One region of the Pantoea sp. At-9b genome, then DNA from elsewhere that is predicted to be linked to it. Evidence: predicted binding sites of a transcription regulator. Region 1 holds the regulator's gene; each other region holds the start of a gene.
What was found. Region 1 encodes CRP, which controls carbon source genes, mostly activating them, when cyclic AMP is high. Its sites were predicted from a motif close to ATGTGANNNNNNTCACAT; they were not measured.
Positions count from the first base shown of each region.

Region 2: the regulator CRP is predicted to act here: its motif matches at 1,785-1,802, upstream of epd (erythrose-4-phosphate dehydrogenase).
Region 3: the regulator CRP is predicted to act here: its motif matches at 3,093-3,110, upstream of PAT9B_RS01645 (YjcB family protein).

Region 1 is NC_014837.1:3,997,758-4,002,496, reverse strand. Features, by position in the region: gene PAT9B_RS18525 (aspartate aminotransferase family protein) at 1-291, shown strand, start outside; gene PAT9B_RS18520 (YccS/YhfK family putative transporter) at 292-2,367, opposite strand; gene crp (cAMP-activated global transcriptional regulator CRP) at 2,426-3,058, opposite strand; gene PAT9B_RS18510 (OsmC family protein) at 3,361-3,765, shown strand; gene PAT9B_RS18505 (phosphoribulokinase) at 3,900-4,739, opposite strand, start outside.
Region 2 is NC_014837.1:3,521,229-3,525,967, reverse strand. Features, by position in the region: gene tkt (transketolase) at 1-1,720, shown strand, start outside; gene epd (erythrose-4-phosphate dehydrogenase) at 1,988-3,007, shown strand; gene pgk (phosphoglycerate kinase) at 3,059-4,222, shown strand; gene fbaA (class II fructose-bisphosphate aldolase) at 4,336-4,739, shown strand, end outside.
Region 3 is NC_014837.1:374,286-379,024, forward strand. Features, by position in the region: gene PAT9B_RS01635 (polysaccharide biosynthesis C-terminal domain-containing protein) at 432-1,688, shown strand; gene PAT9B_RS01640 (ATP-grasp fold amidoligase family protein) at 1,697-2,647, shown strand; gene PAT9B_RS01645 (YjcB family protein) at 2,701-2,982, opposite strand; gene soxS (superoxide response transcriptional regulator SoxS) at 3,289-3,717, opposite strand; gene soxR (redox-sensitive transcriptional activator SoxR) at 3,801-4,277, shown strand; gene PAT9B_RS01660 (glutathione S-transferase family protein) at 4,327-4,739, shown strand, end outside.

The DNA.
Region 1 (4,739 bases):
GTTGAATCACGTCGTCAGCAGTTTGTTGCAGCCTTGCAAGCGTTGGACAGTAAATTTGACCTGTTCACGGATATTCGTGGTAAAGGTCTGCTGATTGGCGCAGCGCTGAAGCCACAACACGCCAGCAAAGCGCGTGACATTCTGCATGCCGCCGCCGCCGAAGGTCTGATGATTCTGACCGCTGGCAATGATGTGATCCGTTTTGTGCCGTCACTGGTGATTGAACCGACCGATATCGAAGAAGGCATGGCGCGCTTCGCGGTGGCTATCGAGAAGGTGCTGGCGGCGTAATCAGTTTTTCACCCGTAGCCCGGTCAGCCAGCGGCCATGATGTGGTCGCTGGCTCCATGCCAGCGAAGAGATGGTGTGCATCACGTTCAGGTGTTGCAGAATGCGCTTCACATGCTGCTCGACAATCGTTACCGCCCCCTCATTGATGTTTTCCGGCGCTTCCAGAATATTGCTGTCGTTACCGGGGCCATCATGCTCCAGCCGCTGCTGACAGCGTTGTAGCGCGATTTCACAGGATTGCAGATAGCGTTCCGCCAGCTTTGGCGTCAGCATCGTATGCTCGCGTGCCAGGATGGTCATCGCGTTGATGTGTTCGACGATAAACTGGCTGTGCGTCACCCACAGCCGCATATCTTTCAGATACTGGGAATTAAAGCCTGGCTCGGTCATCGCCTGATTCAGCGAGTTAAACATCGCGTTGTGCGCCTGATTGACCTTGATGCGTTGATAAGCCAGTTTCTCCGGTGACTGCTCCGGTCCGAGCAACAGCTGCATGGCTTCCTGATCGGCTTCCAGCGCATCGTGCGCGTTCTTCCGCAACAAGCCGCTCTGCCACTGCGGCCACAGCCAAATCATGCCGCCAAAGGCAATCAGACACCCCATCAGCGTATCCATCATGCGTGGCAGCAGAAACTGTGCGCCATTCAGCGACAGCAATTGCAGCGAATACACCGCTGTCACCGTGAAACCAATCATCGACCAGCCGTAATATTTACGCGTCACCAGATAGCTGGCGAGGGTGATCGCCAGCATAAATAACAGGGTGATGGATTCCGGTACGGCAAAACGCAATGAGGCGGCAGCAATCAACAACCCGGCAAAGGTGCCGAGCGCACGGTGTTGAATCCTCACCCGCGTGGCGCTGTAGCCATTCTGGCTGACGAACATGGTGGTCATCAGAATCCAGTAAGGTTTGGGGATGTTAAAGAACAGCGCCAGCGCGCTGCCAAACATCAGCATCACGGCAAAGCGGGCCGCGGTACGCAAGGCGGGCGATTTCAGCGACAGATAGCTGCGCAGCGCCGGAAAAAACGGCAGGCGGCGTTGGCGATCGGCCATCAGGTCACGGGTATACAGCGGTTTCTGGGTACGCAACACGCGCGCAATGCGGCTGAAATGATACAGACAGAAGTTACCCACCGGATTGTCCGGGTGCTGACGGGCAATTTTTTCCAGCGCACCCAGTTGCTTATCCATTTGAAAACGGTCCGGCAACTGGTGATACAGAATGGCATCGGCCAGCAGACGCAGGCGGGCGGAGATGGTTTTGGCATTCCAGCGAATCACCGCCTCGGCATGGCTTTGCTCCACCAGCTTTTGCACTTCTTCCGGCTGATGCAGGCTAACGGAGATGTGTTCCTGCAAATCCAGCGCCACCTGAAAAGCGCGCGTCAGGCGTTTATGGCTGTTATCCCGGCTGGCCGACAGCATGTGCATTTGCTGATAGCAGGTGGTGATCAGATCCACCGCTTTCTGTTGGCGTGCCAGCAACGGAGGCAGCGCTTTCTCCGGGTCGGTCAACTGGGTCAGCAGGGTATATTTGGCATCGCAATAATCCGCCAGCTCACGGTACAACAGGCTCAGCGACTCGCGCATCGGCTGCTCTTTCCACAGCCAGAACCAGAACCAGTTAAACAGCCCGTACCACAAGGTGCCGCCAATGTAGAGCAGCGGTGGTACCCAGATAGGCATGCGGCCTACCAGGCTCAGGGTAAAGATGGAGGCGATCAGCGTGGCGGGCAGCAAGCGGCCATGCAACGGGCTGATCTCGCCGGTCACACCGACTAATAACGGCAGCACCAGCAGAATCAGCGGCAAGGGGACGTGATAATCCGTCAGCCATTGAATCAGGAAGCTGCCGGTCGCAAACAGGGAACCGCCAATAACCAGGCGTTTGAAGAAACGTTTATGCGGCGTATCAAGACCGGCGATGTTGCAGCAGGCCGGCACTAAGGAAAACAGCAAGCCTTTTTGCAGATCGCCAAACAGCCAGCCGAGAGCCACGGGCAGGCACAGCACCAGCGTTTGCCGCAGGGCGTAGTTAACCTCGGGATGATAGATGATTCGACGCCACATCAGCTCATCGCAGACAAAAACGGCGCGATGCTGCCATCACGCCGTGGGTGAGAAGAAATTAGCGGGTGCCGTAAACGACGATGGTTTTACCATGTGCGGAGATCAGGTTTTGATCTTCCAGCATTTTCAGAATACGGCCAACTGTCTCGCGTGAGCAGCCGACGATCTGACCAATTTCCTGACGGGTGATTTTGATCTGCATCCCGTCCGGGTGGGTCATGGCATCAGGCTGCTTGGCCAGATTGAGCAGCGTCTGCGCAATGCGGCCGGTCACATCAAGGAAGGCAAGGTTGCCTACTTTTTCTGATGTCACCTGCAGGCGACGCGCCATCTGCGCCGAAAGACGCATTAAAATATCCGGGTTTACCTGAATCAGCTGACGGAATTTTTTGTAGGAAATTTCAGCCACTTCGCAGGCAGTTTTCGCTCTAACCCAGGCACTGCGTTCCTGACCTTCTTCAAACAGGCCAAGCTCGCCGATGAAATCCCCCTGATTGAGGTAGGAGAGGATCATCTCTTTGCCTTCTTCATCTTTAATCAGCACCGCAACGGCACCTTTCACGATGTAGTAGAGCGTTTCCGCTTTCTCACCCTGATGAATCAGGGTGCTTTTGGATGGATATTTGTGAATATGGCAATGGGACAGGAACCATTCGAGTGTAGGGTCTGTTTGCGGTTTGCCGAGAACCATTCGCTATTATCCTCTGTTGTAATCGTGCCCAAAACACAGGGGGCAGTTTTCCCTGTCAGGCGGTGAAATCGTAGAGCGCTTCCTGTAAAGGAAAATTATTCGGGTGGACTCTTAAGCCAGGCTTCTGATTCTTCCCGCCTTCGTCTATTGCGACGAAAATATTTTCAGCACTGTTTGTAGCACAGCTTTTGCTAGCTGTCTTCTGTTGTCTCGCTTCAGCAAAAGGGCGATTAGTCTGGATTGCTGTTTCTCAGGTGAAAGCGTACTCTGGCGGCAAATCAGCCGATTCAGGAGAAAGAATAATGCAGGCACGGGTCAAATGGGTGGAAGGGCTTACCTTTCTCGGAGAATCCTCATCAGGTCATCAGATATTAATGGATGGCAATTCGGGCGACAAAGCACCGAGTCCGATGGAGATGGTGCTGATGGCTGCGGGCGGTTGCAGCGCGATTGATGTGGTGTCGATCCTGCAAAAAGGGCGCAATGACGTGGCGGATTGTGAGGTAAAACTGACCTCGGAACGTCGTGAAGAAGCACCACGCATTTTCACACATATCAACCTGCATTTTATTGTCAGCGGCAAAGCGCTGGGCGACAAAGCGGTGGCGCGGGCGGTTGATCTGTCGGCGGAGAAGTATTGCTCGGTGGCGATTATGCTGGGCAAAGGGGTAGAAATTACCCACAGCTATGAGGTGGTTGAACTTTAGCACGAACGTAGCGGCGCGATTTATCGCGCGGATTTTTTCGTGCAGCATGCACGGTCAGGCGATTTATCGCGCCGATTTTTCCCGCAGCGATTCCGGGATCGCGTGATAAATCGCGCCGCTACGAAAAATTTGGCTTACTTGATGCGTTTGCCTTCAATCAGGCGTTGCACCAGCGGCGTCATAATCAGCTCCATCGCCAGCCCCATTTTGCCGCCGGGCACCACCAGGGTGTTCATATGCGAGATAAAGGAATCCTGAATCATCGCCAGCAGGTAAGGGAAGGCAATGCCTTCCAGTCCACGGAAATGGATCACCACAAAGCTTTCATCCAGGGACGGAATTTCACGCGCGGCAAACGGGTTCGACGTGTCGACGGTCGGCACGCGCTGGAAGTTGATGTGGGTACGCGAGAACTGTGGGGTGATGAAGTTGATGTAATCCTCCATCGAACGTACCACCGAATCCATCACCGCTTCGCGTGAATGGCCGCGTTCACTGGTATCGCGCACCAGCTTTTGAATCCACTCAAGGTTAACGATCGGTACCACACCCACCAGTAAATCGACATGCTCAGCCACGTTGTGCTGCTGCGTCACCACGCCGCCATGCAAACCTTCATAGAACAACACATCGGTGTTTTCCGGCAGCGGCTGCCACGGCGTGAAAGTACCGGGCACCTGGTTCCACGGCACGGCTTCGTCATAGGTATGCAGATATTTGCGCGACTGGCCGAGGCCGGTTTTACCGTACTGCTCAAACGTCTGCTCCAGCAGACCAAAATCGTTCGCTTCTGGCCCGAAATAGCTGATATGACGGCCCAGATCGCGCGCTTTGCGGATCGCCATGTCCATTTCCGGGCGCGTATAGCGATGGAAACTGTCACCTTCCAATTCAGCGGCATGCAGATTCAGCTGCTGAAATATTTTGCGGAAGGCGAGGCTGGTGGTGGTGGTTCCGGCACCGCTGGAACCGGT
Region 2 (4,739 bases), 480 kb from region 1:
TCAGCTGCATTCCAAAACTCCAGGTCACCCGGAATACGGCTACACCGCTGGCGTCGAAACCACCACCGGCCCGCTGGGTCAGGGCATTGCGAATGCCGTGGGCTTCGCGATCGCTGAGCGCACCCTTGCTGCGCAGTTCAACCGTCCGGGCCACGACATCGTGGACCACAACACTTACGTGTTTATGGGCGACGGCTGCATGATGGAAGGTATCTCACACGAGGTGTGCTCCATCGCTGGTACGCTGAAGCTGGGCAAACTGGTTGCCTTCTATGACGATAACGGCATCTCCATCGACGGTCACGTGGATGGCTGGTTCACCGACGACACCGCAAAACGCTTTGAAGCCTACGGCTGGCACGTGGTGCGCGGCGTGGACGGTCACGACGCCGACGCCATCAAAAAAGCGGTGGAAGAAGCCAAAGCCGTTACTGACAAGCCATCCCTGCTGATGTGCAAAACCATCATCGGTTTCGGTTCTCCGAACAAAGCCGGTACCCACGACTCCCACGGCGCACCGCTGGGCGACGCCGAAGTGGCGCTGACCCGCAAACAGCTGGGCTGGGACTACGCACCGTTCGAGATCCCGGCAGACATCTATGCGCAGTGGGATGCCAAAGAAGCAGGCAAAGCGAAAGAAGCGGCATGGGACGAGAAATTCGCCGCCTACGCTGCTGCGCACCCGGAACTGGCTGCCGAATTCAAACGTCGTATGAACAACGAACTGCCGGCCAACTGGGCAGAAGAGTCACAGAAATTTGTTGAGCAGTTGCAGGCCAATCCGGCGAAAATCGCCAGCCGTAAAGCCTCACAGAATGCCATCGAAGCCTTCGGCAAAATCCTGCCGGAATACCTCGGCGGTTCTGCGGACCTGGCACCGAGCAACCTGACCATGTGGTCCGGCTCGAAGCCGATCAACGAAGATGCAGCCGGTAACTACATCCACTACGGCGTGCGTGAATTCGGTATGACCGCGATTGCCAACGGTATCGCCCTGCACGGCGGTTTCCTGCCGTACACCGCTACCTTCCTGATGTTTGTGGAATACGCGCGTAACGCGGCACGTATGGCGGCGCTGATGAAGATCCGTCAAATCATGGTCTACACCCATGACTCCATCGGTCTGGGCGAAGACGGCCCGACGCACCAGCCGGTTGAGCAGATGGCCAGCCTGCGCACCACCCCGAACATGAGCCTGTGGCGTCCGTGTGACCAGGTGGAATCCGCCGTGGCGTGGAAATACGCCATCGAGCGCAAAGATGGCCCGAGCGCGCTGATCTTCTCCCGTCAGAACCTGGCGCAGCAGGATCGTAGCGCCGAGCAGCTGGCTAACGTGGCACGCGGTGGTTATGTGCTGAAGGATTGTGCCGGTCAGCCGGAACTGATCCTGATTGCCACCGGTTCAGAAGTGGAACTGGCGGTCGGTGCTTACGACCAGCTGACCACCGAAGGCCGCAAGGTACGCGTGGTTTCCATGCCGTCGACCGATGCGTTCGACAAACAGGATGCGGCTTACCGTGAATCCGTACTGCCGAAAGCGGTTGCTGCACGTGTGGCAATCGAAGCCGGTATCGCGGACTACTGGTTCAAATACACCGGCCTGAACGGTGCAATCGTCGGCATGACCAGCTTCGGTGAGTCAGCTCCGGCCGAGAAGCTGTTCGAAGAGTTTGGTTTCACCGTGGCCAATGTGGTCGCGACTGCGAAATCCATTCTGTAAGACCTGTGGGCGGCCTGGTGGCCGCCCAATTATTCCTCCAGTAATAATCTTAAATTGGCTGATTTTGTGACGTAGATCCAATAATCAGCAGCGCAGTTGATCACAATCATTCCTGTTATTCCTTCCTTGCTTTATCCTAGCTGAACCGTTTCAGTTGTGACGATATTGTCTCTTCCCGCTATCAGCAACGGGCAAGAATTCCCTGTACAAAATGGGATGAAACGCTCAGGCTATCGGCACGTTTTTTCAGGTGTGGTTGAAGGAAAGATGACCGTTCGCATAGCTATAAATGGTTTTGGTCGTATCGGGCGTAATGTGCTGCGTGCGCTCTATGAAACAGGGCGCAGAGCGGAAATCACCGTGGTAGCGATTAACGAACTGGCAGAAGCCGTCGGGATGGCGCATCTGCTTAAGTACGATACCAGCCACGGACGTTTTGCCTTTGACGTGCGCCAGGAACGCGACCTGCTGTTTGTCGGTGACGATACCATTCGTATCCTGCACCAGGCCGATATCGCCACCCTGCCGTGGCAGGAACTGAATGTCGATATCGTGCTGGATTGTACCGGTGTTTACGGTAGCCGTGCCGATGGCGAAGCCCATTTGCAGGCGGGCGCGAAGAAGGTGTTGTTCTCGCATCCGGGCGGTAACGATCTGGATGCCACCGTTGTGTTCGGCGTGAACGAACAGGCTCTTAAACAAACTGACCGCATTGTCTCCAACGCATCCTGCACCACCAACTGTATTATTCCGGTGATAAAGTTGCTGGATGACGCGTTTGGCATTGAATCGGGCACTGTCACCACGATTCACTCGGCGATGCACGATCAGCAGGTGATCGATGCGTATCACAGCGACCTGCGCCGTACCCGTGCTGCCAGCCAATCGATCATTCCGGTGGATACGCGTCTGGCGGCGGGCATCACGCGCATTTTTCCGAAATTTAACGATCGCTTTGAAGCTATCGCGGTACGTGTGCCAACCATCAATGTGACAGCCATTGATTTGAGCGTTTCAGTCCGTCAGGCGGTGAAGGCATGCGAGGTCAATGCCTTGCTGCAAAACGCATCAGAAGGGGCATTTCGTGGTATAGTTGACTATACGGAATTACCGTTAGTCTCAGTAGATTTTAACCATGATCCGCACAGTGCCATTGTGGATGGCACGCAAACGCGGGTCAGCGGTCACCACCTTATCAAAACCCTGGTTTGGTGTGACAACGAATGGGGCTTTGCTAACCGCATGCTCGATACAACGTTAGCAATGGCCGCACGCGGTTTCAGGTAAGACGCGGTCTGCGTCTGGCAAAACTTATGAGAATCAACGAGAGGGTTCACCATGTCTGTAATTAAGATGACCGATCTGGATCTTGCTGGAAAACGTGTTCTGATCCGTGCCGATCTCAACGTACCAGTGAAAGAAGGGAAAGTGACGTCTGATGCACGTATCCGTGCTTCTCTGCCCACCATCGAAGCGGCGTTGAAACAGGGCGCGAAAGTGATGGTTACCTCTCACCTGGGTCGTCCGACCGAAGGTGAATACAACGAAGAGTTCTCCCTGCTGCCGGTTGTTAACTATCTGAAAGACAAACTGAACGGCACCACAGTTACCCTGGCTAAAGATTACCTCGACGGCGTTGAAGTCGGTGCAGGTGAGCTGGTTGTGCTGGAAAACGTGCGCTTCAACAAAGGCGAAAAGAAAGACGACGAAGCCCTGTCCAAAAAATACGCTGCCCTGTGTGACGTGTTTGTGATGGATGCTTTCGGTACTGCGCACCGTGCGCAGGCATCAACACACGGCGTGGGTAAATTCGCCCCGATCGCCTGTGCCGGCCCGCTGCTCTCTGCTGAGCTGGAAGCGCTGGGCAAAGTGATGAGCAACCCGCAGCGTCCGCTGGTGGCTGTCGTTGGTGGTTCTAAAGTCTCTACCAAATTCGACGTGCTGCAATCGCTGGTGAAAATCGCTGACACCGTCATTGTCGGTGGCGGTATCGCTAACACCTTCGTGGCTATCGACAACAACGTCGGTAAATCCCTGTACGAGCCAGACTTCGTTGAAGCGGCTAAAGGTCTGCGTGACCAGTACGGTATCCCGGTTCCGACCGACTCCCGTGTAGGCACAGAATTCTCTGAAACCGCACCGGCAACCGTGAAAAAGGTTTCCGAAGTTGCGGATAACGAAGAAATTATGGACTTCGGTGACGAAACCGCACTGGCCATGGCGAAACTGCTGAAAGACGCCAAAACCATTATGTGGAACGGTCCGGTTGGCGTGTTCGAATTCCCGAACTTCCGCAAAGGCACCGAAATCATCGCTAACGCTATCGCTGATAGCGAAGCGTTCTCCGTCGCGGGCGGCGGTGACACCCTGGCTGCGATTGATCTGTTCGGTATCGAAGACAAGATCTCCTACATCTCTACCGGTGGTGGCGCATTCCTCGAGTTCGTGGAAGGTAAAAAACTGCCAGCCGTAGCCATGCTGGAAGAGCGCGCGAAGCAGTAATCATTTGGGGGCGGCGCTTTGGCGTCGCCTGAAGACTTGCCCTGACGCTATGGGGCATAAAATCCAGTCCCCCTCGATTCGGGGATGAACGGTAAACGAAACAGGACACAACCATGTCTAAAATTTTTGATTTCGTAAAACCCGGCGTTGTCACTGGTGATGACGTTCAGAAAATCTTTAAAGTGGCGAAAGAGAACAAATTCGCCCTGCCAGCAGTAAACTGCGTCGGCACAGATTCCATCAACGCAGTACTGGAAGCGGCAGCGAAAGTGAAATCGCCGGTCATCGTTCAGTTCTCTAATGGTGGTGCTGCTTTCATCGCGGGTAAAGGTTACAAAACCGACAAACCGCAGGGCGCGGCGATTGCCGGCGCTATCGCGGGTGCGCACCATGTGCATCTGATGGCTGAGCTGTATGGTGTGCCGGTTATTCTGCACACTGACCACTGCGCGAAAAAACTGCTGCCGTGGATCGACGGTCTGCTGGACGCGGGTGAAGCCCACTTCGCCAAAACCGG
Region 3 (4,739 bases), 750 kb from region 1:
GATTAGAATTGCGAGGGTTAAATTAAGATATTTAGAATAAATATCATCATGGGATAAGTCTTATTTTATTCTGATTGCCATTGAACGCCTTCCTGGTGTTGGGTTTTTGATATAGATTCATTTCATCCCAAATGCGGAAAAATTATACATTCATTGAAAAAACGGCATAACCTGCTTGCAAAAAAGACAGGATATGCCAGTGACTTTTTGGTCATTATTTTGACTGGAATCGGTTACATCCACTGGGTTTCGCGCCGGATTTAATCAGAATTATCCTGAATTCATTGTCAGAATCCTGATGCGAGTCCCCTTTTTCGGACCAGCATGGTTTGAAGTTATTAATTTAAGTCAGGCCCAATTAGCGCTTGTTTAATTCTTTCAAGGACGTTGTACCGAAAGCAGTTGTAGTAAGTAATACTAAGGACGAGTTGATGAAATTAAGCGTAATGTCAAATGCCGCCTGGATGATGTCTGAGAAGATCGTCTCGGTTTTCGGCGTCATATTTGTGACTTCCTATGTGGCAAAATCCTTTGGCCCAACGGTGTTTGGTCAAATGGCGTTTTCCACCTCACTGTTCTCTATGGTGCAGACCGTAGCGATGTTTGGCACCGAAACGATACTGTTCAAGACCATCAGCAAGAGTGAGCCGAAAGGTGTGCGCCTGATGAACGTAGCGCGCACGCTGCGATTCGCGTTATTGGTGTTGACCTCGGTGCCGGTGTTGATTTGGGTCTGGTACAACATGCAGGAAAACTTCCTTGCGTTTGCCCTGGCCTCGTTTATCGCCTCGGTGTTTGTTACGCAGGACACGTTCAGTGTGTATAACAACGCACGTCTGGCTTCCCGGCTCAATACCATTGCGAATTCAATCGGCCTGTTGCTCGGTTTCTCCATCAGCTTTGCCATTGCCTGGTTTCGACTTAACCCGATTTGGCTGACGTTGTCGATCGTGGTGGTTACGCTGGTTCCCTATGCCATCAAACGCTACAACTTTTACCGCGAAAATCAGGAACAGGCACCCGCACGGAGTAAACGCGGTCCTTACCTGCGTTATCTGCTCTATGCCGGTCTGCCGCTGGCGATCTCCAGTATTTTTATTTCGGTACAGGTGAAAACCGCGCAGATGTTTCTGGTGGGGATCGCTTCGGCGCGTGAGCTGGGCTTGTTCGCGGCCGCCAACACCATTTCGGCATCGTGGACCTTCATCCCGTTAGCCATTATCACGTCCAGCTTTTCAGAAATCTTCCGGGAGCGCGGTGAGGTTGCCAACAAGTTGACGGCGCGCCTGAATGGTTATGTTTTGGGTGTTTCATTGCTTTTGCTTTTCGTCATCGCCTTATGTGGCGAAAAAATCATCATTGCTTTGTACGGTCACGAATACACGCAGTCGGGAAGTCTTATTACGGTGTTGTCGATAGCATCCAGTTTTTCGGCGATGGGAACGGTGGCGTATCGCTACATGGTCAAGGAAGGAGGATTTAATTATCTGCTTAGAAAAATTATCTGCTTGATGGCCATCAGTCTGCCGCTTTCGTGGTGGCTGATCCAGGGCTACGGCATCATGGGGGCCGCCTGGAGCGTTTTCATTACCGAACTTCTGTCCCTGACGGTAATGAATTACTTCTTCAGAAATGGCGCCATTTTTAAGATTCAAGTTTCCTCGCTCAACTACAAAACCTACAAATGAGGTTAGATATGCTCAAGTTGAAAGATGAACTCAGACGAAGTGTGCGGTATTTCATCAAAAAAATGCCCTGGGCTTACCAGGACCGTCTGTACTACTTTCGTAGATTTCGTCGGTTACCGAATTTGCGTCAGCCCAAGGTGTTTAATGAGAAGGTGCTGTATCGCAAGTTTGTCTATGGCGATTATTTGAACTATGGTCGCCTGTCGGATAAATACTCGGTGCGCGATTACATTGCTGAGAAGGTAGGGAGTGAGTATCTGATTCCGTTGGTGTATGAAACCAGTGATCCCCATACGCTGCATACGATGGCAAGCTGGAAGAATACGGTGATCAAGCCGAATCACGGTTCGAATATGGTCGAGATCCTGTTAGACGAGCCGGATGCGTTGAAGAAGCAGCAGATCATCAGCAAATGCCAGACCTGGTTGAAAAAAGACTATGCGGATGAGGCGCGTGAGATTCATTACCGTTACATCAAGCCACGCATTCTGGTGGAAAAGTACATTGGTGACGGGAAAAACGTGCCGGTTGATTACAAGTTCCACATGTTCAATAAACGTGATGGCAATTTCGAGTATGTGCTTCAGGTGATTTATAATCGATGTAATCCATTGCTTTCTATGAATTTTTATGTGAACAACTTAAACGATGCCTACCATAAGATTCGTGATACCGGATTGGATATTTCGCCGCAAATGGCCGCGTTACAACACGCGTTAGTGCTGAGTAAGAAGCTGGCAAGTGATTTCGATTATGTGCGCGTTGACTGGTATATCCACGAACAGCAGGTTTATTTTGGTGAACTGACCTTTACGCCGGGAGCCGGGATGGTCACCGGGCTGGATCGTGGACTTAATCAGATGATGGGTGATATGTGGATTCAGGACCGTCTTGGTGCGCAGACACCGGATGGAACGGTAGCGGATGTCAACATCCCGGCCGTATTGAAGAAAGTTTGAAATCACACAGCAAATAAAAAACCCCGCGATGCGGGGTTTTTTATTGGCAGCGATTAAGGCATCGGCCAGTCGGCTGGCGTTTGGCTCATCACTTCGACAAAGGCATTCTTGGAAATTTCCATGAAGTTATGCAGATTTTCCATGCTGAGGGTGATCCCCATCAGGCCGGTAACAAACCAGCAGGACATACCCAGACCGATTCCACCGCACATCAGTGCCATCACATGGTGGCTGTTCTGACGAAAACGAATTTTCAGGGTGCTGGCGAAAAACATCATTACTGCGCTCAGCAATTCCCAGCGCATAACGATAAGACTGGTGGTTAAAGTAGCCATCTGCAACGAACCTCTATGAATCAGTAACATCCCTGACATTCGACGGACATCACTGGCGGCAGAGAAGGAAGGTCAGGGAGGCCCTTCAGGCCGTCGAACTACGCATTAAACTGTGACTTGGGTCACATTATATCACCCGATTTGAAACTTTGAACAAAATTTATACCTGGTATGGTAGAAAAAATTTTATCGATATCGGCAGAAACACCGCGCGAATCAGGCATGACGCATAGAGAGGTAGCGGCGCGATTTATCGCGCGATTTTAAGCAAGGCAGGGAGCGCCCGCTCGGGGCGCGCAGGCAGGGTTAGCGCACCGGGCAGCACTCGCCGGTGGTACGCTGGGTAAAGCTGGCCATATTCTCGCTGCAATCAAAGCTCACCAGGCGTGGACGCTGGATCATCGCCTGACGGCGCATGGTGTGGCGATACGCGGTCGGCGTTTGCGAAAACTGACGGCGAAAAACGCGGGAAAAGGTTTGTTGTGAGTCGTAACCGTACTGCATAGCGATATCAAATACCGGACGTTGCGTCTGGCGCAGAGCCTCAGCGGCCAGCGTTAAGCGACGTTCGCGGATATAACCCCCCAACGTTTGTTTCGTCACGGTACGGAACATACGTTGCAGGTGCCATTTGGAATAACCTGATTTAGCCGCTACTTCATCAATCGACAGGGTTTTATCCAGATTCTGATCGATCCAGTGAGTCAGTGAATGAATGATTTCCTCTTGCATCATAACCACATCCTTCTGAGTAGAGATTCGAAGTTTCAATGGGGAGCGAGTATAATTCCTCAAGTTAACTTGAGGTAAAGAGCCAAATGAAAAAAGAACGCAACTACCCGAAACCGGTGCTGACACCGGGTGAAGTGGCGAAGCGCAGCGGCGTGGCGGTATCGGCTTTGCACTTTTACGAAACCAAAGGATTGATCTCCAGTACGCGTAATAACGGTAATCAGCGGCGGTATAGCCGTGATGTGCTGCGCCGGGTGGCCATCATTAAAATCGCGCAACGCATAGGGATTCCTCTCGCGACGGTGAGCGACAGTTTGATGCATGTGCCCGCCAATAAACGCATGTCGACCCAGGAATGGGATGCGCTGACACAGCACTGGCGTGAAGAGTTGGATAAACGTATCGAAACCCTGACGCGACTGCGCAATGATCTCGATGGTTGTATCGGCTGTGGTTGTTTGTCGATGCGTGACTGCCCACTCCGCAACCCGGGCGACCGTTTAGGCGAGCAAGGTTCAGGGGCGGTTTTACTCGATCCGCAACAGGACGAGCAGAAACGCTGAGGTGACATCATCTATACTTACTGGTCAAACCATTGGTCAGGAAGCCATGATGATCACCGTTCACCATCTTGAAAATTCGCGCTCACATCGGGTGCTGTGGCTGCTGGAAGAGCTATCGGTGCCTTATCAGATCAAACGTTACCAACGTGAAGGCACATTGCTGGCACCGGACTCGTTGAAGAAAGTCCATCCACTGGGCAAATCTCCGGTGATCACCGATGGCAATCGCGTGCTGGCGGAATCTGGCGCGATCCTCGAATATCTGGCCGACAAATATGACGTCGAATATCGGTTGAAGCTGTCTGATGAGGATGCGCAGATTGCAGCAGGTTACTGGCTGCACTATGCCGAGGGGTCGCTGATGCCGTTGTTGGTGATGAAGCTGGTGTTTGGACAGTTGGGTAAAAAACCGGTGCCCTGGCTGTTACGTCCGGCGGGTAAGGCTTTCAGTGCCGGTATCCA